Alkalihalobacterium alkalinitrilicum: one gene and its partner. The protein of the gene in region 1 interacts with the protein of each later gene in a pairwise test. Links are inferred from orthologs where the notes say so. Each region holds a gene or a part of one and is shown in the gene's direction. Other genes may lie near its edges. The genes, in order: BK574_RS13595 and BK574_RS25975.

Region 1 (11,983 bases):
ACATGTTGGCTTAGGCACGTTTCGTCCTGTTAGTGTAGATAAAATTGAAGAGCATTCAATGCATGCAGAGTTTTATCAAATGACTGAAGGAACTGCTACGCTTCTTAACAAGGTTAAAGATCGAGACGGTAAGATTATTGCAGTAGGTACGACCTCAGCACGAACGTTAGAGACCATTGCAACTCAACATGATGGAAAGTTTCAACCAGCGTCGGGTTGGACCGATATTTTTATTTACCCAGGATATACTTTCCGAGGAATTGACTCATTAATTACAAACTTTCATTTACCTAAATCAACTTTAGTTATGCTTGTATCAGCGTTAGCAGGTAAAGAAAATATACTTTCAGCATATGAACATGCTGTCCGAAATCACTATCGTTTCTTTAGTTTCGGGGATGCAATGTTTATTAGAGAAGGGGGGCAACGTTAAGTGGCTGCCGTAACATATGAATTAATAAAAACTTGTAAACAGTCTGGGGCACGTCTAGGTAAAGTTCACACCCCACATGGCGTTATAGAAACACCCATCTTTATGCCCGTAGGTACGTTAGCAACAGTTAAAACGATGAGTCCTGGAGAATTAAAGGAAATCAACGCTCAAATCATCTTAAGTAATACATACCATCTGTGGTTAAGACCAGGTCATGATATAATAAAAGAAGCAGGTGGTTTACATAAGTTTATGAATTGGGATCGACCTATTTTAACAGACTCTGGTGGATTTCAGGTCTTTAGCTTAAGTGATTTGCGTAAGATAGTAGAAGAGGGAGTTCATTTCCGTAATCATTTAAGTGGCGAAAAGCTATTCTTGAGTCCTGAGGGTGCGATGGAAATTCAAAACGCATTAGGACCAGATATTATGATGGCGTTCGATGAATGTCCCCCGTATCCTGCTGAATATGATTATATGAAAAGTTCTGTAGAACGGACGAGCCGCTGGGCAGAGCGATGTTTAAAAGCTCATCAACGCCCTGGAGATCAAGCTTTATTTGGAATTGTTCAAGGTGGAGAGTATGAAGAGCTGCGTAAACAAAGTGCAGCCGATCTCGTTTCATTAGATTTTCCAGGGTATGCTATTGGTGGTTTATCTGTAGGTGAACCAAAGGATGTTATGAATCGTGTGTTAGAGTTTACGACACCGCTTTTACCAACGAATAAGCCAAGATATTTAATGGGAGTAGGGTCACCAGACGCTTTAATTGATGGAGCAATAAGAGGGATCGACATGTTTGACTGTGTGTTACCGACACGTATAGCTAGAAATGGAACATGTATGACAAGCACAGGACGTCTTGTTGTTCGTAATGCAAAGTACGCTCGAGACTTTAGACCATTAGATGAAAACTGTGATTGTCATGTTTGTCAAAATTACAGTCGTGCGTATATTCGTCACCTGGTAAAATGTGAAGAAACGTTCGGATTTCGACTTACCTCTTATCATAATCTCTATTTCTTGTTAAAATTAATGGAACAAGTGAGACAAGCTATTCGGGATGACCGTCTTCTTGATTTCAAAGAGGAGTTTTTTGAGCAATATGGTTTCAATAAGCCAAATGCGAAAAACTTTTAATTTGTAAAAAAAGTATATTTTATAAAGGGGGGAAATGAATATGGAAATGTTAGGCACTATTTTACCATTGCTATTGATGTTTGCAATCTTCTGGTTCTTACTAATTCGTCCACAGCAAAAACGTCAGAAAGCAATTCGTGAGATGCATTCAAATCTACAAAAAGGTGATAAAATTGTCACGATTGGTGGGTTACACGGTGTCATTGATGCCATCGATGAAGATATCGTCGTTGTTCTTGTAAATGATAATCGTAAACTTACATTTGACCGTAATGCAGTTCGTGAAGTAGTAAACCCTGATTGATGTACATAAAAGAGGCTCACTCTTTTTAGTGTTGCAACCATTAATACACAAATCCGTGTATTGGGTTGTCCCTACTAAAGAGTCAGCCTCTTTTTTCGTGCTATTTAAGGACTATTATGTATAAGAAAAGCTGTCCAATGGAAGAAGGCACTAAATGGGACAGCATGTCTTATACTTTTATTTTCCTAAATTTACGCCGATAATTCCTCCGAAAACTGAAGCCACTAAATAACCACCATGATATAAGTATTGCTCCATTGTAAATCCAGAATTGTACCCTAAGTACTGTATAAAAAACGTGATTGCTGTAAATAAAAGTGCAGTACCAGCTCCTACAATCCATCCCCTCTCTTTAGCTTTAACTCCTGATATTAAACCGCCAATGAATAGCGCTACAAAAGAAATAATCATAATAAACCAAGTAAAGGATGCTTCTGTTAATGAACTTAACGATAGTATTAAAGAAATAACAAAACTAAACGCTACTGCAATGACTAAAATACTTACTAAACCATAAAGCATTGATCCAAACATTCCACGATATACCAACGAAACCTCTCCTCTCGATTCTCATTTTATAGGTTATTACAGCTTATTCAGGCTTGGCCTAACGTAGAATAAACTTTTTTAAAATTCGAGAGATTTGTTCCTTGAAAAATTAACATGAATGGGACATCCCTAACATAGGATGGTAGAAATAAGAGGGAGAGGAATGTCAGCATGGAAGTGACCTTAGCCTTTATCATATTTATTATTAGCTACATATTTATCATCAGTGAAAAAATAAATCGGGCACTAGTGGCATGTCTCGGGGGAGTTGGGATGCTGTTCGTTGGCATCCTTGATTTAGATGCGGCATTCCTACACCATATCGATTGGCATACGATCTCGTTACTTTTAGCGATGATGATATTAGTATCAATAACGAGTCAGAGTGGTTTTTTTGAATATATTGCGCTACATGTGGCAAAGTACGTAAGTGGAAGACCAATTCCACTCCTTATTTTAATTTCGTTACTAACTGCGATAGGATCTGCTTTTCTTAATAATGTAACCATGGTCTTACTAGTTGTTCCCATTATTTTAACGTTAACGAAGCTTCTTAAATTAAATGCTGTTCCGTATTTGTTATCAATTATATTGGCTTCAAATATTGGGGGTACTGCTACATTAATTGGTGACCCACCAAACTTAATGATTGGTCAAGCTGTTGAGCATTTAACGTTTAATGATTTTCTAATCCATTTAGGACCCGTTGTCTTAATCATTTTTATTGTAGTTATGTTTGGTCTCGTTTATTATTATCGAAGCGCCTTACAGGTTTCAAAAGAAGATCAGTTGAAATTAACGAAAGTAAATCCTAAAGAGTATTTAAAAGACAAAGTACTTTTAATGAAATCTTTGTCCGTACTTACACTCACTACACTAGGGTTTATTATTCAACCGCTGTTGAATGTCGATATCACAAGTATCGCAATGGGTGGAGCTCTTCTGTTAATGTTATTAACTTATGAGCAGCAAGATGTTGAAGAGGTATTTAAGTCAGTTGAATGGGTTACATTGTTCTTTTTTATTGGACTATTTATGCTTGTTGGTGGAATTAAAGAAGTTGGTTTAATTGATGAAATTGCGAAATCCATTATTTATTATACGGAAGGGGATTTACCAAAAACAGCACTTTATATTTTGTGGGGATCAGGTATTTTGTCTGGGTTTGTAGATAATATTCCCTTTGTTGCTGCAATGATACCAGTTATTCTTGAATTTCAAAGCTATGGAATGACTAATTTGGATCCGCTATGGTGGGCGCTTGCGTTAGGCGCATGTTTAGGTGGAAATGCTACATTAATTGGAGCAACGGCAAATGTTATCGTTGCAGGTCTTGCTGTAAAAGCGAAACAATCTTTTAGCTATCTTGAATTTTTGAAAGTAGGAGCCCCTGTCGCGCTTGTTTCTTTTATAATATCCACCATCTATATTTATTTTCGATATTTAATTCATTTTTATTAATAATTTTCATGGACTTGTTGCCAAAAGCTTCATCTCATTTTCTCATGGTCTCATGCGAAAACTACAAGTAAGATTACTTACGAAAAGTTCGCTATTATAGAGACTGATTTACTTATAAAGGAATGAGCTGGAAGGAGGCGCGATCACATGGACTATTCAACAATTGTTTTAAGGACGATTTTTATCTATTTCATCATTCTCTTTGTTCTCCGTTTTATGGGAAAACGAGAAATTGGTCAGTTATCAGTCCTAGATTTTGTTGTTTCCATCATGATTGCTGAGTTGGCGGTTATTTCTATAGAAAATATTCGTGTACCTATGTTAAACACGATCGTTCCAATCGTCGTCCTTTCATTAATTCAAATCATATTTGCCTTCATTTCATTAAAAAGTGAAAAACTTCGGAAACTTGTAGATGGAAAGCCATCGGTTCTCATAAATCAAGGGAAAATAGATGAAGGAGAAATGCGAAAACAACGCTATAATTTCGATGATTTATTAACTCAACTGAGACAGAATAAAGTCAGTAAACTTTCTGATGTTGAGTTTGCAATTCTTGAACCGTCTGGTAAATTATCTGTTATTGAAAAAGACAAAGATCAGCCCAACAATCGGCAATCGAGATTACCACTTCCGCTAATATTAGATGGAAAAGTGAATGAAGATCATCTCGAACAAATTGAAAAAACTCCATTATGGTTAAGACAACAATTGCGAAAACTCGGGTATCGGGATGTAAAAAAAATCTCCTATTGTGCTTTACACGATGATGATACTTTCTTTATAGATTTAAAAGATGAAAAATAATGGTACTCCCACTTACGAGTTAGGTGGGAGTTTTAATAAATAAAAGTATTCCTTCATTTTAGTACATTCGTACAAGCATTAGGCTTCTTTCTGTAATAGGATGCAGTAATGACAGAGAGGAGGCTAAAAATGACAAATTATTATCAACTATGTTGTGACCATCGCGGGAAAGTTGTAACCATTTATGATAAAGGTGGCCGTCAATTCTATGGCCGCATTGTTAATGTCGATCATCAATATGTTTATATTGAAACAAGACAACGCTCGACTTCATTAGGTGGATTTAGTTATGGTTATTACGGTGGTGGCTATTATCCATATAGATATGGGCATGGCTTCGGATATGGAATCGTTCCGGTCGCACTAGCAGCGATTGGTGGATTTATTTTAGGCAGCGCCATATTCTGGTGGTAAAATAAGTGCCAGGTACCTTTAACAATGAGTTAAGGTGCCTGGCACTTGTTGTTATGCTTTAGTAAATGGGGCTACCCACTTACCGATTACTGGAATACGAATGACTTCGTCTTTTTTAATTAGACCGAATACAATTAAAAGGATACCGTAAAATATCCCAACGATGCTAATGGAAAGTATGGTTTTCCCAAATAGTCCCATTGATAAGAATGCATGTTCATATAATAGAAAACCAATGAAGGCAGTAGCTACCATGGAGATGATTGCTTTTCCAACTTCTCTTACATGTAATGTAAAGCTAATCGTTTTTACAACAGAAGCAAAGTGTAACATTGTAACTAGTACCATTCCGATGACAATCGCTAATGCTGCTCCCATAATCCCCAGTTCAGGACGAGTGGCAAGTGCGAAAATGGCAGCTGTTTTAATGACGGCGCCAAACAAACTATTCATCATCGCTGCTTTTGCTAAATTTAACGCTTGAAGAGTAGCTTGCAAAGGCCCTTGAAAATAGAGAAATATACTAAATGGCGCCATAATCTGAAGATATACAGCAGTGGTTGGAGCATTGTACATTAATGACATAATAGGTTCTGCAAATATATAAAGAATAACAACCGATATCCCACCTGAAATGAGGGCGAGCCTTAATGCTTGATCTAAGCGGTGATTAATTAACCGATATTGTTTTTGTGCTGCAGCTTCACTGATCGCAGGTACAAGTGAAACAGATAAAGAATAAGTAATAAAAGTTGGAAGTAAGAGTAGTGGGATAACAAACCCAGCAAGTTCACCGTATTGCTTTGTGGCAACGACGGTCGCTACCCCAGCAATTGCTAAGCTTTGAGCAACAACAATTGGTTCAAAGAAAAAGGCAATGGACCCGATAAGTCTACTCCCTGTTGTAGGTAATGCAATGCTCATTAGTTCTTTAAATGTCATTTTTCCTTCACGTAAGTAATTTAAAAAACCTTTGCGAATACGCATTCTTTTTTTCATTTTAAACATGAAAAGCATGAAAATAAGGGATGCGAGTTCTCCGATTACAACTGAGATCATGGCTCCTGCAGCTGCATATTCGACTCCATACGGTAAAAAGGCACTAGTCATAACGGCTACGAGTGTAATCCGAACAACTTGTTCAATTACTTGAGAGTAGGCGGTCGGGCGCATATTTTGCCGACCTTGAAAGTAGCCTCTTAAAACACTAGACAACGCAACAATTGGAACAATCGGTGCAATAGCAATTAACGGGAGATAGGCCCGTTCATCTGTTAATAATGTTTTAGCAATGATAGGAGCAAAAGCAATCATCGCTACTGTAAAAACCCCACTTAATAAACCTGTTGAAGCTAAAGAAACGACAAGAATTCTCTTTATTTTTTTACGATCTTTTTTCGCTTCTGCTTCTGCAACTAGCTTCGATATGGCCACAGGTAACCCTAATTGGGTAATCGTAATAACAAGTAAAAGTGTCGGTACGGCCATACTATATAGGCCGACTCCTTCAGCTCCCATAATTCTAGCGACAACGATCTTATTTATAAATCCCAATATTCGAGTAATAAGTCCAGCTAATATTAAAATAACGGTACCTTGTATAAAGGTTTGTTTTGACATGGCAAGAGCCCCTACTTTCCTAATATTGATCTATGTCTTCACTAATTTATATGCAAGGAAGGTGGTCAAGCATGACAAGTTGTTATACGAAAATAAAGGGTAAAAATAAATTGACATCGAGGTTAGAAAGTGAGAAGATGACTTTTGATTTAGATTGCATCATAAAGAGAACAAGCTTTACATAACATTGAATAATATCTTTTTTGTTAAAGGGGCTTCAGTATGTTTGAGTGGAAAAATGTATTTCGCGGTATGATGATAGGATTATCTGATCTCGTTCCAGGAGTAAGTGGCGGAACAATAGCTGTTATCTTAGGGATATATGATCGTTTGATTACAGCCATTAGTGGTTTTTTTAGTCGAAAATGGAAAGAACAGCTTGGCTTTATAGTTCCGTTAGCCATCGGCGCAGTACTAGCTATTTTTCTTTTGAGTCATCTCATAAAATGGTTACTTGAATATTATCCGCAGCCGACGTACTTCTTTTTTCTTGGTTTAATTGGTGGAATCATTCCTTACTTGTTTAATAAAATAGATTACAAGAATTCATTTAGTGCAATACATTATATCGTTTTACTGATATCGGGTATTGCGATTGCTTCAACAGCCTTTTTTGTAGAAAGAGAAAGTCAAGTTCTAATTGAAACGGTAACAGTATCTACAGGAGCAGTGTTCTTTTTCTCAGGATGGATTGCAAGTATGGCGATGTTACTACCTGGGATTAGTGGGTCGTTTGTTCTGTTACTAATCGGTGTTTATCATTCTGTCATTCATGCCGTAGCGGAATTAAACTTTGCGGTTATATTACTTGTAGGCGCTGGAGTAGGCGTCGGATTAATCGTAAGTAGCAAAATCATTCGCTTTTTACTTAAAACAATTCCTGTCTTAACGTATGCATTTATTATTGGTATGGTCATAGGCTCTGTCGTTGTTATTTTTCCTGGAATTGAAAATAATATCGTATTACTTGTTTTAAGTATCCTAACGTTTATCGTAGGTTTCTTTGTAGCTACATTCTTTGGAAGAATGGAACTTAGTCAAAATGAAAAACCGTCCTAAAATGGGCGGTTTTTTTTCTAGAGTTTTTATTTCTAAGAGGAATAAAAAGATAAAGAATGATATGGACTATCGTCATCCTTCGAGAGTAATCTTGTTTTTCTAATACTAATAGTTTTTTAACTTGGAAAAGGTTTATAATGGAAAGAAAGGGGAAGGAGTGTTGGATAAAATGATACAACAATTTGATGTTTGGAAAGAGGATGTATTACCAGCTCTACAAAGTAAAGTCGAAGAATTTCATATGTTAGATTATCACCAAGCAACGCTTGAACATATATGGAATAGTGTGATTTACAAGTTACGGAAAAAGAAGAACTATATCCATTTGCATGAGTTTGTTAATGTAATCTTAACGTTACGTGCCCCAGAGTATATGAATTGGTTAACAGTTGAAAATTATAACGCTACGGACTGGTTTGCTAATGAAGGAGTAATAGAAGGAATCGTTGGCGAGAATAACTAAACGTTCTAAATAGAGGAGTATTTTGAAGGAAAGCTCTTTCGTAGCTCAAATTGTGAATATCGTTGGGAAAAGGTAAAAAAATTTCACAGTCTCGGTTAATCGGTCGTATTTTTGCTGCGGATTGAACGTTATCATAGTAGTAAATTGACATGGAAAAAGTTTCATCGCTATAATTGAACTATTGCTTATTTATGGACGTTGTATTAGTTAAGGAGGAAATTCGTACTATGGTGAAAAAAGGTCGTATTTTTGCTTTTTTTCTCATTGTAATTATTCTTGGTGGTTTAATAAGTACGACCATTACGGGAATTGCAAAGGAAATTAAGTTAGGTTTGGATCTTCAAGGTGGGTTTGAAATCCTGTATCAAGTAAAACCTGCTAATGAAGGAGATATTATTAATGAAGAAGCGCTAAACGCAACAGTAAGTGCCCTAAATCAACGGGTTAACGTTTTAGGCGTCTCTGAACCATACATAACGATTGAAGGAGAGGACCGAGTTCGGGTTCAGCTAGCTGGTGTAGAAGACCAGCAAACCGCAAGAGATTTACTTGCTACTGAGGCTCAGTTAACGTTCCGTGATGTCGATGATGTCGTTAAACTCGATGGAGCCGATCTTCAAGAAGGTGGCGCAAGAGTAACATTTAATGAAGCGAATCAACCCGAAGTTGCAGTTACACTTAAAGATGCGAATCTCTTTGGTGATGTAACGCGTGAAATCCTAGATCGAATGCCTCAAGGTGAAAACCTTTTAGTCATTTGGCTAGATTATGAAGAGGGAGATAGCTTTTTTGAGGAAGCGCAAAAAGAAGCACCAAAATTTTTATCAGCACCAACAGTAAGACAAGTATTAAATACAACAAATGTCGTTATCCAAGGAAGCTTTACAATTGAAGAAGCGACATTTTTAGCTGAAGTATTAAATGCTGGAGCACTTCCTGTTCAGCTAGAAGAGATTTATTCTAATTCTGTCGGTGCTTCGCTCGGTGAACAGGCGATGAAAAATACAATTTTTGCTGGATTTATTGGGGTTGCGCTTATTTTCCTATATATGTTAATTTTTTACCGTTTTATGGGGACAATTGCAGTTATTACATTATCGGTATACATTTTCCTTGTATTAGTGATATTTAACTGGATGAATGCGGTGTTAACGTTACCAGGAATTGCTGCCCTTATTCTCGGTGTCGGAATGGCGGTAGATGCCAATATTATCACCTATGAACGGATAAAAGAAGAAATACGTTCAGGTAAGTCCATAATGTCTGCATTTAAAGCTGGAAGCCGACGTTCACTATCAACGATTTTAGATGCGAATATTACAACAATCTTAGCGGCGAGTGTTCTTTTCTATTATGGTACAAGCTCTGTTCAAGGGTTTGCGATCATGTTAATTGTCAGCATTTTAACGAGTTTCATTACAGCAGTCTATGGTTCTAGATTATTATTAGGACTATGGGTTAATAGCCGCATTTTTAATAAAAAGCCTCGTTTCTTTGGTGTAAAGGAGAGTGAGATTAGTGAGCTTTAATTTCCATGACCGAACGATTGACTTTGTAAAGCACCGTAAGAAGTTTTTCATCTTTTCTTTGGTCGCGGCTCTCATCGGGGTAATCTTACTTTCAACAGTTGGTCTTAACCTTGGAATTGATTTTGAAAGTGGCTCAAGAGTTGAAGTGTCCACAAATGAAACAGTAACACCAGAACAAATTCTTGCTGATTTTGCTAGTATTGGAGAGGGATATACACCTGATGATATTACGATGGCTGGAGAGCAAAATGATCTCGTTCATGCACGTTTCATCGGGGTACTTGACGCCAATGAAATTGCTGAAATTCAAATATTTTTCAACGAAAAGTATGGAGCAGAACCAAATGTAAGTACCGTTTCGCCAATGGTTGGTGAAGAATTGGCACGAAATGCTTTAATCTCAGTATTTATTGCATCGATTGGAATTGTTATTTACGTTGCGATCCGTTTCGAATGGTTATATGGTGTCGCGGCTGTTGTTGCGCTATTTCATGATGCATTCTTTATTATCGCGGTATTTAGTGTCGTACAGTTCGAAGTTAACGTTCCATTTATTGCGGCAGTCCTAACAATAGTCGGTTATTCCATCAATGATACGATCGTTACCTTTGACCGAATTCGTGAAAACATGAAAAATGCGAAACGTATAAAATCATACGATGATCTCGCGCATATCGTGAATGTCAGTTTAACGCAAACGTTAGCGAGATCAATCAATACAGTAATGACGGTTGTTTTAGCAGCTGCTGCTATTTTTATATTTGGTGGTGAAGCCATTCGTTCCTTTGCATTTGCTTTAGTTGTTGGATTAGTCGCAGGAACTTACTCTTCAATTTTCTTAGCGGCCCAGTTATGGCTTGTATGGAAAACTAAACAACTAGAACGAAAAAAATTCAAAAGTCAGCCGAAAGCAGATGAAGTTTAAATACATAAGGTCATGGTGCATACCATGGCCTTTTTGTTGGTATAATTTACTTATGTGCATTTTTTGCAATCACTAGGAAGTTCTAAGTATTATTGGATGCTAATACGATATAGGAGAAGGTGAAAGTATGGATGAAGATATTCGCTATCAAAAGGTTAAGATGGGCGCATGGGTTGGAATTATCGGCAATATCGTGTTAGCCGTTCTTAAAGGTGTTATCGGTTTTATCGCAAACAGCCGTGCTTTAATTGCAGATGCTGTTCACTCTGCTTCTGATGTCGTAGGTTCTGTCGCAGTATTGATTGGGGTTAGGGCTGCTAAAATGCCCCCTGACCGCGACCACCCATACGGACATGGAAAAGCAGAATCGATTGCGGCCATTATTGTGGCAGTACTTCTTTTGCTTGTAGGGGTTGAAATTGCTATTGATGCCTTTAAGGCTTTTTTTGAGCCGGTAGTTGTTCCAAAGGTGATAGCTATATATGCTGTTATTTTTTCGATCATTGTGAAGGAAATCATGTTTCGATATAAGTATCATTTGGGTAAAAAGTATAGAAGTGAAGCGTTAATGACAGATGCGTGGCATCACCGTTCTGACGTTTTTTCTTCAATTGCAGCTTTGCTTGGGATTGGTGGGTCTATATTAGGAGGGGCAATTGGTATTCCATGGCTCGTATATGGCGACCCGGTGGCAGGGTTATTTGTTTCAATATTAATTGTAAAGATGGCATGGAAGTTAGGGAGTCAATCGATTCATAATACACTAGATCATGTCCTTCATGATGAAGATACTGTTGAGATGAAAGAGGCAGTTGCATCGGTCGAAGGCGTATTAAATGTTGATGAATTTCTAGCAAGAGAACACGGTCACTATGTTATCATTGATTTAAAGATTGCCGTTAACCCTGAAATATCGGTGAAAGACGGGCATGCGATCGGCAAAGCTGTAAAGAGGAAGCTCATTGAAATCGACCATGTTCACGATGTATTGGTACATATTAACCCATATGAAAAAAAGTGAGGAGGTGTCCGTAGGTGCGAGGGCAATGGGGATTAATTTTAGGCATTATAGCTGCTCTTGTTATTGCTATCTTTGCGGTTATCAACGTAGATGCTGTGCGGGTCAATTATTTATTCGGCACGGCGGAATGGCCGTTGATTTTAGTCATTATTGGTTCGGTATTAATGGGCGGAATTATAGTTGGCGCAGTAGGTATGGTCAGAGTTTATCAGTTACAACAGGAAATTAAACGTCTAAAACAAGAGAAATCACAGAAAG
Region 2 (12,052 bases), 2.5 Mb from region 1 along the record:
CCACGAAACTTCATACTATTTGCATGAAAAATATGCTAAAATAGATAAAAACAATCAAAATTTTGGCAGTTTATGTTGAGAAAATTATGAAATCCATGGATAGGAAGTGATTTTTTGATCCATGAACCGTTTATCCAAACGGAACACCATTTATTAAAGATAGCAGAATGGGAAAAGAATGACAGAAACTTAACGGCAGGTTTTACAACTCGAATTGGAGGGGTAGGGCAACCACCATATCACTCCTTAAATGTTGGCCTTCACGTAGCTGATGACGATACTATTGTATTAAAAAATCGTGAACACGTTGCAAGAAAGCTTAATATTCCTATAGAACAGTGGGTAGTTGGGGAACAAGTTCATGATGCAAAAATTAATAAAGTTATGAGGAATGATGTTGGAAAAGGTGGACAGTCTCAAAAGACAGCTATAAAAGGAGTAGATGGGTTATATACTCGAGAAAAAAATATATTACTTGTGAGTTTATATGCTGACTGTGTCCCATTGTACTTTTATGTACCTAAACAGCAATTGATTGGATTAGCTCATGCAGGCTGGAAAGGAACCGTTAGTCAAATTGGTTCGAAGATGGTAGAGATCTGGACAAACATTGAGGGAATTAACGCCAGTGAAATATTAGTTGCAATTGGTCCATCTATTAGTCAAACCGAATATGAAGTGGATCAAAATGTAATACAATCTGTTAACAAAGTATTACCTCAAGGCGAAGAAAGGCCGTATCAATTAACGAGACCAGGACATTATCTACTAGATTTAAAAACGTTAAATGAACAAATACTTGTTCGTGCTGGAATTCCTAAAGAAAATATAATCAAGAGCCAGTATTGCACGGCTAGTAATACTAACTTATTTTTTTCGCATCGAAAAGAAAAGGGTAAAACTGGGAGAATGATGAGCTATATCGGTTTAAAGGGTGGATTAAGCCAGAAAGAAAGGAGAACGCTTGATTGACAGTTAAAGAAAATCTACAAAAAATTGAAGATGAAATAATTGCAGCCTGTCAACGTTCGGGTCGAGACCCTGATGTAGTAAAGTTGATTGCGGTTACAAAATATGTAACTGTCGAGAGAACACAAGAAGCAATTGACTCAGGCATTTTCCATATCGGTGAAAATCGAGTTGAAGGTATTCTTGAAAAAGAAGAAACCATCACTGGAGCAATCAATTGGCATTTTATTGGGTCATTACAGTCAAAAAAAGTAAAAAAGATTATCAGCAAAATTCACTACCTTCATTCTCTTGATCGGTTAGCGTTAGCAGAAGAAATTCAAAAAAGATGGAGTAAATCAGAACCATTAAAATGTTTTGTTCAAGTAAATGTTTCGGGAGAAGAATCAAAATCAGGTCTTAATCCTAAAGAAGCCATCACATTTGTAAAAAATCTTGAACAATATCCAGCAATTGAAGTGGTGGGCCTTATGACAATGGCACCATTTGTAGAGGACCCAGAAGAAACACGACCTGTATTCAAGCAACTTCGATTATTACAACAAGATGTACAAGCCCTAGCACTTCAACATGCACCATGTGAAGAACTTTCGATGGGAATGTCCAATGATTACATAGTTGCAGTAGAAGAAGGAGCTACTTTTTTACGCATCGGCTCTTCGCTTGTCGGTTAGAAAAGTTGAGATTTAAGGAGGATTTGAAATGGGGATGAAATCGAGATTCAAACGATTTTTTGAACTAGAAGAAGATACGCAAGAATACGAGTCCTACAGTGAAGAAGTGGCAGCAAGTCAGGAGGAAGTGCCTCAATATCGAAGAGGTGATAAACAGTCCAAAAGTCAAAATATCGTGAGCTTACAAAGTGTCCAAAAGGCTGCCAAAGTGATACTAATTGAACCTAGAACGTATGATGAAGTTCAAGACATAGCAGATCATTTAAAAAATCGTAAAGCTGTAATTATTAATTTACAGCGAATTTCAAATGACCAAGGAAAACGGGTTGTCGATTTTTTAAGCGGAACGGTGTATGCTATAGGGGGAGACATTCAAAAACTTGGTATGCAAATATTCCTATGTACTCCAGACAATGTGGACGTTTCCGGTTCAATTACAGAAATGATCCAAGAAAGATTTGAACAACGTTAGAATGGTGGTGGATTAGTTAATGCAAGGAATTGGAGCTTTACTAAATTTGGCAATCATGGTTTATTCTTATATGATAATCGCTTATATTTTAATGTCATGGTTTCCTAATGCGAGAGAGTCATCGATCGGTCAGTTTTTAGGTTCAGTCGTCGAGCCATACTTAGCACCGTTTAGAAAATTTATTCCTCCATTAGGGATGATTGATATTTCCCCAATTGTAGCTATTTTTGCTTTATCATTTGCACGATATGGGGTTGCTGCGTTATTTGGAATGTAAGTGGTGTTAGAGTAGCATGAGTATTTATCAGCACTTTCGTATTGAAGAACGAATATTTGTAGATCAAGTGTTAGATTGGAAGCAAGACGTTATTGTTCAATATACTTATAAATTAACTGATTTTCTTGATCCGCGGGAGCAAGATATTTTAAAGACTATTATTGGTAAGGATGAAGAAATTAGCCTCTCCTTTTGGGGAGGCGCTTCTAGTACTGAACGAAAACGTGCTATGCTGTTTCCTTCTTATTTTGAACTGGCTAAAAATGACTTTCAGATTCAAGCGTTTGAACTACGTTATCCAAGAAAATTTATAACATTAGAACATCGAGACATTCTTGGTTCAATAATGGGTTTAGGTATGAAACGTGAAAAATTTGGTGATATTCTTATAACAGATGAAGTTATTCAAGTATTAGTTGCAAATGAAGTTGCTAGCTTTATTGAATTAAATCTACAAAAAGTTGGACAAGCTAAAGTTAAAATTGTACCTATTAATGAAGAAGATATTATAGAAAACGTTGAAGAGTGGACAGAAGAGTCAACCACTATTTCTTCCTTGCGTTTAGATACACTTCTTTCAGCCATATATAATATTTCACGAACTAAATCTTCTCTTTATATTGACAGAGGACTAGTTAAGGTTAATTGGAAAACGATTGAAGACGGTGCTTTCCAAGTTCAAGAAGGAGATTATTTATCTGTAAGAAATTTTGGGAGAAGTAAATTATTATCGATTGCTGGCTCTACAAAAAAAGGTAAAATCCGCATCGTTTTTGGAAGAAAAAAATAAATTAATAATAGAAAAAGAAGGAAAAGTGCTTTTCCTGTCGAATAAATATTAAGAATTATTACGACTAGATTTGGAGGTGGAGTTCGTGCCTTTAACACCGCTTGATATCCATAATAAAGAGTTTACTCGCGGATTCCGTGGTTACGATGAAGATGAGGTTAATGAGTTTCTTGACCAAATCATAAAAGACTACGAAGCTGTACTACGGGAAAAGAAGGAAATGTTTGAGCGAGTTCAAGACCTTGATGGGAAACTAGAGCATTTTAATAAAATTGAAGAAACATTAAATAAATCAATTTTAGTTGCCCAAGAATCCGCTGAAGAGGTTCGTCGCAGTGCTCAAAAAGAAGCACAGTTAATTGTTAAGGAAGCAGAAAAAAATGCTGATCGAATTATTAATGATGCCTTGACGAAATCAAGGAAAATAATGATGGAAATTGAAGAGTTAAAGAAACAAGCATCTGTATATCGTATTCGGTTTAAAATGCTTGTTGAAGCCCAATTGGAAATGCTCCAAACAGAAGATTGGGACGACTTAACAAAGGTGGATAACTCGTTAGAAAAAGAAACGGTAGAATAACCGTTTTCTTGACGAGTAAATGAATTTATTTTAAACTTTAAGAAAGTTTGACTACTTTTGATGAGAATGAAAAAACGGTATCATTTTCAACTGACCGTACGTTTTCTCATCGTTTACTAAAATTAAAAATATTGTACAAAACTATGATAGGGAGAGTACTTTATCATACTTCAATGTAGCGAGTCGGGGATGGTGAAAGCCTGATATTGAAGTGGTATGGGAAGATCACCCTTGAGTTCTATACCGAACGGTAATTCAAGTAGGCTATAGCGATTCATTCACGATACGAATGATGAGTGAGTAATAACATTTGATGTTTTTATTCAATAGGGTGGTACCACGGGTAACCTTCTCGTCCCTATAAGACGAGAAGGTTTTTTGCTGTCTTCTAGCTTCCCTTTAGCCCAAAGCGACTTCACTCACCTCCTACGATAAGTCAACATCGCATCGTCTACCCTGCGTGTTTCCTTTATCTTACCTGGAGGCTTTAGTCCATATATGGTGCTATCGGTTTGATATTGTTTTACTTGTTTACATAATAATTAGGAGGAACAAACATGGAGTATAAAGATACATTACTAATGCCTAAAACGGAGTTTCCAATGCGTGGAAACTTGCCAAATCGTGAACCAGAAATGCAAAAAAAATGGGATGAAATGAATATCTATGAAAAAGTTCAAAAACGTACAGAAGGGCGCCCATTATTTGTCCTTCATGATGGACCACCATATGCGAACGGTGATATCCATATGGGACATGCTTTAAATAAGGTATTAAAAGATATGATTGTTCGTTACAAATCAATGAGCGGGTATCATGCACCGTATGTTCCAGGTTGGGATACTCACGGCCTTCCAATTGAAACGGCACTAACAAAAAATAAAAAAGTAAAACGTAAAGAAATGACGGTCGCTGACTTTAGGAAACTTTGTGAAGAGTACGCTCTTGAGCAAATTGATCGTCAACGGGAACAATTTAAACGACTAGGTGTTCGGGGAGATTGGGAAAATCCCTATATTACGTTAAACAAAGAGTATGAGGCTCAACAAATAAAAGTTTTTGGGGATATGGCAAAAAAAGGTTATATCTATAAAGGTTTAAAGCCAGTGTATTGGTCTCCTTCTTCAGAGTCTGCATTGGCAGAAGCTGAGATCGAGTATCATGATAAGCGGTCTCCTTCAATTTATGTTGCATTTCCTATTAAAGATGGTAAAGGCTTATTAGAAGGTGATGAAAAAATTGTCATCTGGACGACAACACCTTGGACAATACCAGCAAATCTTGGTATTACCGTTCATCCTGACCTTGATTATAGCGTTGTACAAGTCGAGCAAGATAAGTTTGTCGTGGCTTCTGGATTACTTGAAACATTGGTAAAAGAATTAGACTGGGAACACTACGATGTAGTGAAAACATTTAAAGGTGAGCAATTAGAATTTGTCGTTGCAAAACATCCAATATATGATCGTGATTCACTCGTGATGTGTGGTGATCATGTTACGCTTGATGCAGGAACAGGTTGTGTACATACGGCACCTGGCCACGGGGAAGATGACTATATCGTCGGACAAAAATATAATTTAGACGTATTATGTCCTGTGGATGATAAAGGTGTAATGACAAGTGAGGCAGAAGGGTTTGAAGGTGTTTTTTACGATGAAGCGAATAAACCAATTACTGAAAAATTAACAGAAGTAGGTGCTCTTTTAAAGCTTTCGTTTATTACGCATTCGTACCCACACGACTGGAGAACGAAAAAGCCAGTAATTTTTAGAGCAACGGCGCAATGGTTTGCCTCAATCAAAGATTTCCGAGAAGAATTGCTTCAAGCGATTAATGAAGTAGAATGGATTCCAACATGGGGTGAAACACGTTTATATAACATGGTCCGTGACCGAGGTGATTGGTGTATTTCCCGACAGCGTGCATGGGGCGTTCCGATTCCCATTTTTTACGGCGAAGACGGAGAACCAATCATTACCGATGAGACTATTGATCATGTTTCGACTTTGTTTAGAGAGCATGGATCGAATATTTGGTTTGAATGGGAGACTGAGCAACTTCTACCTGAAGGTTTCACTTCTTCTCATAGTCCAAACGGCAAGTTTACTCGTGAAATGGATATTATGGATGTGTGGTTTGATTCTGGTTCATCCCACCAAGCAGTACTTGTAGAACGAGATGACTTACAACGTCCTGCAGACTTATACCTTGAAGGGTCAGATCAATATCGTGGTTGGTTTAATTCTTCGTTATCAACAAGTGTAGCCGTTTCTGGAAAAGCTCCATATAAAGGAGTTTTAAGTCACGGGTTTGCTTTAGATGGTGAAGGACGTAAGATGAGTAAATCTTTAGGAAATGTCGTTGTTCCGAATGATGTGATGAAACAATTAGGTGCAGACATCCTTCGCTTATGGGTTGCATCTGTTGACTATCAAGCAGATGTCCGTGTATCTGATAATATTTTAAAACAAGTTTCTGAAGTATACAGAAAAATCAGAAACACGTTCCGTTTCCTTTTAGGTAACTTGAATGGATTTAATCCAGAGACAGATTCTGTATCAATTGAAGACTTACCTGAACTCGATAAATATATGCTTGTAAAATTACATGATGTAATTGGTAAAGTGAATAAAGGATATGAACAGTATCAGTTCTCAAATGTTTATCATGCATTAAATAACTTCTGTACCGTTGAGTTAAGTTCTTTCTATATGGATGTGGCAAAAGATACATTATATATTGATGCACCGAATAGTCATGCTCGTCGTTCTATTCAAACCGTAATGTATGAAACAGTAGTTGCACTAGCCAAGCTTGTTTCTCCAATCTTATCTCATACTGCAGATGAAGTTTGGCCACACATTCCTGGTGTAGAAGGGGAGAATGTTCAACTAACAGATCTGCCTAAACCAGAAACATTTACAAATGTTGAAGAGCTTGTTCAAAAGTGGGATCGTATCATGAATGTTCGTAATGATGTTTTAAAAGCATTAGAAAATGCAAGAAACGAAAAGAAAATTGGAAAATCATTAACAGCACAAATTGTTTTATATCCAACAAACCATTTGAAGGAAACATTTGAAAATGTAGATTTACAAAAATTGTTTATCGTTTCTCAAGCCGTAATTGGCGGTGACAAAGAAGCGGCTCCTGCATTTGCCGATGTTTATGATGATCTTGCTATTGTCGTTGATAAAGCTGAAGGAGAGACGTGTGAACGTTGCTGGGTGGTTACGAAAACGGTTGGAGAAAATGAAAAACATCCAACATTATGTACTTCTTGCGCAACAATCGTTACAGAAAATTACAATGGATAATTAAATTCAGGTTGTTCCATACAAAAGTGTCAAACAACTCCATTTTTAAATGGTAAGTTTAACACTTTATGGAGCAACCTCTTCTTTATTTTACAGACATAACAAATGTTGTTTCGGCTAACAACAATCATTCTGGTCAAACTAAAGAGGTACATGTTCATCGTAAAAGGGCTTGTACAAAAAGGGGGAGAAGAATGGGACAATATGATCAATTGAGAAGAGAACTTGAACAACGTCAAGCTAACTTAAAGGAAAGAGTGAAAGAAGCCGATTATTATGGTTTAGCAGTTACATCAAGCTTCTCAACAGGAGAGTTGTCACAGTATGATAATCACCCAGCTGATACTGCTACTGACTTATATGAACGTGAAAAAGACATTGCCATTTACGAAAAATTGGAAAAGGAATTGGAAGATGTCGAATATGCGTTAAATAAAATGGATAATGGTTCATATGGAGTTTGTGAAGTAACGGGTCAACAAATCCCTTATGATCGTTTAGAAGCTAACCCAACTGCAAGGACTGTTGTTGAACATTCAAATGGTCAATTGGCACAGCATCGTCCAGTAGAAGAAGATGTGCTAGGTAATTTTGAAAAGTATAATTTTGACAATCGGGATGACGAAACTGAATTTGACGCTGAGGACGCTTATCAATCGGTTGCATCTTTTAATGAAAACAGTATGGTTTTTGAAGATTCTTCATTAGATCGTACAGGGGAGTTAGTTGGTTATGTAGAGGAATTAGAAGCATTTGCTTCTACTGATATTTATGGTTATCAAGGTGATGATTCCGTCGAATTCCAAAGAAACATTCATTATGATCAATATCTAAACGAAAAATAATTTACAATAAGTGAAGCTGACTATTGTCGAAGTGGCTAAAACACCATGTGAATTGTTGACACTTCGAGTCAGCCTCACATGGTGAATAATAAAAATAAGTCATAGTTGAACAAGTAGAAAAAGACACTTTCATCATTTTATGCTAAAATGCTAACGTATGCATAATGAGATGGAGGAAATGATTTTGATTTGGTTATATTATGTTATTGCACTAGTAATTATCTTGTTAGACCAATGGACGAAATGGATCGTTGTACAATCGATGGAAATAGGTGAACGAATTTCACTTATTGAAAATTTCCTTTATTTTACATCCCATCGTAACCAAGGAGCGGCCTTTGGAATTCTCCAAGGACAAATGTGGTTTTTCTATATTATTACAGTTATCGTCGTTGGTTTCATCGTGTATTATATTCAAAAAGAAGCTAAGAGCAGTTGGTTGCTCGGGATTTCTTTAGGGTTGATATTAGGTGGTGCCATTGGTAATTTTATCGATAGGGTTTTTCGTGGCGAAGTTGTAGACTTTATTGATACATTTATTTTTACATACAATTTCCCTATTTTTAATGTAGCTGATTCTGCCCTATGTGTTGGTGTAGCATTGATTTTCATTAAAATAATAAACGACGAAAGACTAGCAAAGGGGAAAAAATGATGGAGCAATTTGAATTTAAGATTTCCGAAGAACAAGCAAATGAACGAATTGATAAACTAATGACCACTTTTCACCCTGATTGGTCACGAACACAAATTCAGCAATGGATTAAAGAAGGAAATATTACCGTTAATGGTGAGACCGTAAAGACCAATTATAAGGCCCAATTTAATGACAAATTGGAATTAGAAATTCCAGAACCTGAACTTTTAGAAGTGGAACCAGAACCGATTGATTTAGAGATCGTATATGAAGATGAGGATGTAATTGTTGTGAATAAACCACGTGGGATGGTTGTTCATCCTGCACCTGGGCATTCTTCAGGTACTTTAGTAAATGGTTTGATGTATCATTGTAAAGATTTATCAGGCATTAACGGTGTTATTCGTCCAGGTATTGTTCATCGAATTGATAAAGATACATCAGGTTTATTAATGGTAGCTAAAAACGATCGGGCACATGAGTCATTAGTTAACCAATTAAAAGCTAAAACTACAAAGAGAGTATATAAAGCGATTGCTCATGGTGTGATTTCACATGATGTGGGTACAATTGAAGCGCCGATTGGTCGTGACAAAAAAGATCGTCAAAGCATGACAGTAACTGAAGATGGTCGTGATGCTGTTACCCACTTTACAGTTCTTGAGCGGTTCGACAACTATACTTACGTTCAATGTGAACTTGAAACAGGAAGAACACATCAAATCCGTGTTCATATGAAATATATTGGTTTTCCAATAGCGGGTGATCCGAAATACGGTCCAAAAAAAACATTGAATATTGAAGGGCAAGCTCTTCATGCAGCTGTTTTAGGATTTGAACATCCACGGACAAAAGAAAACCTTTTATTTGAAGCACCCCTTCCACAAGAAATGGTAACCTTACTTGAAGAGTTACGACAATAAGATGTAAGAATTGTTTTAATTTTTGTAATACTAAAAAACAGATTGACTTTATTGTCGAACAGTGGAATAATAACGATAACAAGTAAATAGATCCTTTAACTACAGTCCCGTGAGGCTGAGAAGGAAGCGGAATGAAGTAAATTTATGGGCGAAGTATGTCCTTTTACTAAGAAACCACTAAACCTCTCATCAAAACGGTGAGAGGTTTTTTGTTTATACGAACCGCTTTCGCGTGAGGACAGTAACAAAAAAAGTGGAGGTGTTAATTTTGGCTAGAGTCATTCTTGACGATCAAGCAATTCGAAGAGCAACAACTCGGATAGCTCATGAAATCATTGAACGAAATAAAGGGATTGAAAATTGTATTCTTGTCGGAATAAAAACACGTGGCATTTACGTAGCTAAACGTTTAGCAGAACGGATTGAACAAATTGAAGGAGAAAAAATTCCAGTAGGTGAAGTTGATATTACTCTTTACCGAGATGATTTAACCGTGAAAACCGAAGACCAAGATCCGCTTTTAAAAGGATCCAACGTTCCTACAGACATTACGGACCAGAAGGTAATCTTAATTGATGATGTGCTTTACACTGGGCGAACTGTTAGAGCAGCTTTAGATGCCTTAATGGACTTAGGAAGACCTTCACAAATTCAACTAGCTGTCTTAATCGATAGAGGGCACCGAGAATTACCTATTCGACCTGATTATGTTGGTAAAAATGTACCAACTTCAAAAAGTGAAATTATTGCTGCTAAGCTTAAAGAAGTAGATGAAATTGATGAAGTAAGTATAATTCAACAATAAGGAACTAAATAAAGTAATACTCTTTAATTCGGTCCTGTGAGGCTGACAAGAGACAATTATGCAGTATCGACAGGATTACACTGTTCCTTCTGCGTACACTTGCCTCTTTGTCATCCTAAAGACGAAGAGGTTTTTATTTTTTGTAGAAATAATAAAAAATAGGTCTTCTTCAAAAGGTTGGTCAATACATCTATTAATAATGAATAAGATTCATTTTACAACAAACGCTTACTAACAACAGACATTAAGGGAGGAAAAGGAATGTCACATCAAAAAGAGATTGGTATTCAAGAGGTGCCACGTTTTGATAAATGGTTAACCTTTAGTATTCAGCATTTATTTGCGATGTTCGGTGCAACAATATTAGTGCCATATTTAGTTGATTTAAGTCCAGCAGTTGCTTTATTTTCAAGTGGATTAGGGACATTGGCTTACTTATTAATAACAAGAGGACAAATTCCAGCATACTTAGGTTCCTCATTTGCGTTTATCGCACCGATTATAGCGGCGACAACAATCGGTGGGCCAGAAGGTGCAATGATCGGTAGTTTTCTAGCAGGAATTATTTACGGGATCGTAGCGCTTTTAATTAAAGCAAGTGGGGTAGGTTGGCTTTTGAAAATTTTACCCCCTATTGTCGTAGGTCCTGTTATTATGGTTATCGGTCTTGGATTGGCAGGTGTTGCGATTGACATGGCGATGAACGTACCAGGTACGGGACAATATAGTGGTACATTGTTCTCCGTGGCGATTGTCACATTAGGTATTACTGTTTTATCAGCATTTTTCTTGAAAGGGTTCTTCGGACTTATCCCATTTCTATTTGGTATTATTGGTGGGTATATATATGCCTACATTATGGGAGTTATAGATTTCACCCCAGTAAGAGATGCGGCAATATTCGCAGTTCCAGACTTTATCGTTCCTTTTGTAACGTATACACCGAGTTTTAATTGGCATATTGCTGCAATTATGGTTCCAATAGCGGTAGTAACAATTTCAGAACATATTGGAGACCAGATGGTTCTTAGTAAGGTTGTAGGGAAAAACTTTATAAAAAAACCAGGTTTACATCGCTCTCTATTAGGGGATGGAGTTGCAACGATGATTGCTTCTGTCTTAGGTGGACCACCAAATACAACGTACGGTGAAAATATTGGTGTGCTAGCTATTACACGAGTATTTAGTGTATTTGTGATAGGTGGTGCCGCAGTACTGGCAATGACACTGGCGTTCTTTGGAAAGTTTGCAGCTTTAATTCAAACGATCCCAACAGCGGTAATGGGGGGAGTATCAATCCTTCTCTTTGGGGTTATCGCATCATCAGGTTTGCGTATGTTAATCGAAAATGGCATAAACATGGGGTTAAAGCGCAACTTAATTATATCTTCCACTATTCTAGTTATCGGGATTGGAGGAGCTTTCATCCAAGTATCGGATGAAATTCAAATCGCAGGTATGGCATTAGCAACCATTATCGGGATTGTTCTTCACTTAGTCTTACCAAATAAAGAGGAGAGTTACGGTACGAAATCGATGTTTGAAGATGATCAAAAAGTAAATCAATAATACAACCTTTAATACAAGTCCTGTGAGGCTTTGAAGGGGGTTAGAAGATCGCTAGTAGTTGTGATTTCAACTGCTCTCTTCCAAGCACCCTTTTGCAAAAAAAGGGTGCTTTTTTCTAGGTAGATAAAAATGTAGTGAAAATCATAGAGAGGAAGATGATGATGCACGTATTAACGATGCCATTACTTGAA

What was found.
Region 2: the proteins of BK574_RS13595 (region 1) and BK574_RS25975 interact in binary tests that used the Bacillus subtilis proteins (3 or more experiments, as listed by UniProt). The link is inferred for Alkalihalobacterium alkalinitrilicum from one-to-one orthologs.

Annotation. Positions count from the first base shown.
Region 1 is NZ_KV917368.1:2,829,597-2,841,579, reverse strand. The notes cover bases 6,778-9,603. They hold BK574_RS13595 (post-transcriptional regulator), read left to right. Parts: upstream 6,778-7,956; coding sequence 7,957-8,250; downstream 8,251-9,603. Other genes in these bases: secD (protein translocase subunit SecD), read left to right, coding at 8,478-9,603; BK574_RS13600 (DUF368 domain-containing protein), read left to right, coding at 6,951-7,787. In the rest of the region: tRNA preQ1(34) S-adenosylmethionine ribosyltransferase-isomerase QueA, read left to right, coding at 1-433; tRNA guanosine(34) transglycosylase Tgt, read left to right, coding at 434-1,573; preprotein translocase subunit YajC, read left to right, coding at 1,614-1,877; BK574_RS13625 (TIGR04086 family membrane protein), read right to left, coding at 2,055-2,426; BK574_RS13620 (ArsB/NhaD family transporter), read left to right, coding at 2,598-3,887; BK574_RS13615 (DUF421 domain-containing protein), read left to right, coding at 4,035-4,694; BK574_RS13610 (hypothetical protein), read left to right, coding at 4,824-5,108; spoVB (stage V sporulation protein B), read right to left, coding at 5,160-6,728; more of secD, read left to right, coding at 9,604-9,779; protein translocase subunit SecF, read left to right, coding at 9,769-10,704; BK574_RS13585 (cation diffusion facilitator family transporter), read left to right, coding at 10,832-11,725; BK574_RS13580 (LapA family protein), read left to right, coding at 11,740-11,983. UniProt on the Bacillus subtilis protein: Required for post-transcription initiation control of the comE operon. Promotes the accumulation of its target comE mRNA to septal and polar sites.
Region 2 is NZ_KV917368.1:5,353,704-5,365,755, forward strand. Bases 2,120-5,014 are described here. They hold BK574_RS25975 (DivIVA domain-containing protein), read left to right. Parts: upstream 2,120-3,267; coding sequence 3,268-3,762; downstream 3,763-5,014. Other genes in these bases: BK574_RS25965 (YggT family protein), read left to right, coding at 2,135-2,392; BK574_RS25970 (YlmH family RNA-binding protein), read left to right, coding at 2,409-3,182; ileS (isoleucine--tRNA ligase), read left to right, coding at 4,320-5,014. In the rest of the region: peptidoglycan editing factor PgeF, read left to right, coding at 115-972; BK574_RS25955 (YggS family pyridoxal phosphate-dependent enzyme), read left to right, coding at 969-1,643; BK574_RS25960 (cell division protein SepF), read left to right, coding at 1,672-2,115; more of ileS, read left to right, coding at 5,015-7,082; BK574_RS25985 (TraR/DksA C4-type zinc finger protein), read left to right, coding at 7,277-7,927; lspA (signal peptidase II), read left to right, coding at 8,115-8,582; BK574_RS25995 (RluA family pseudouridine synthase), read left to right, coding at 8,582-9,487; bifunctional pyr operon transcriptional regulator/uracil phosphoribosyltransferase PyrR, read left to right, coding at 9,756-10,292; BK574_RS26005 (solute carrier family 23 protein), read left to right, coding at 10,554-11,861; BK574_RS26010 (aspartate carbamoyltransferase catalytic subunit), read left to right, coding at 12,020-12,052. UniProt on the Bacillus subtilis protein: May act as a pilot protein, directing MinCD to the polar septation sites or by inhibiting MinCD at the midcell site of division. Required for polar localization of the chromosome during sporulation.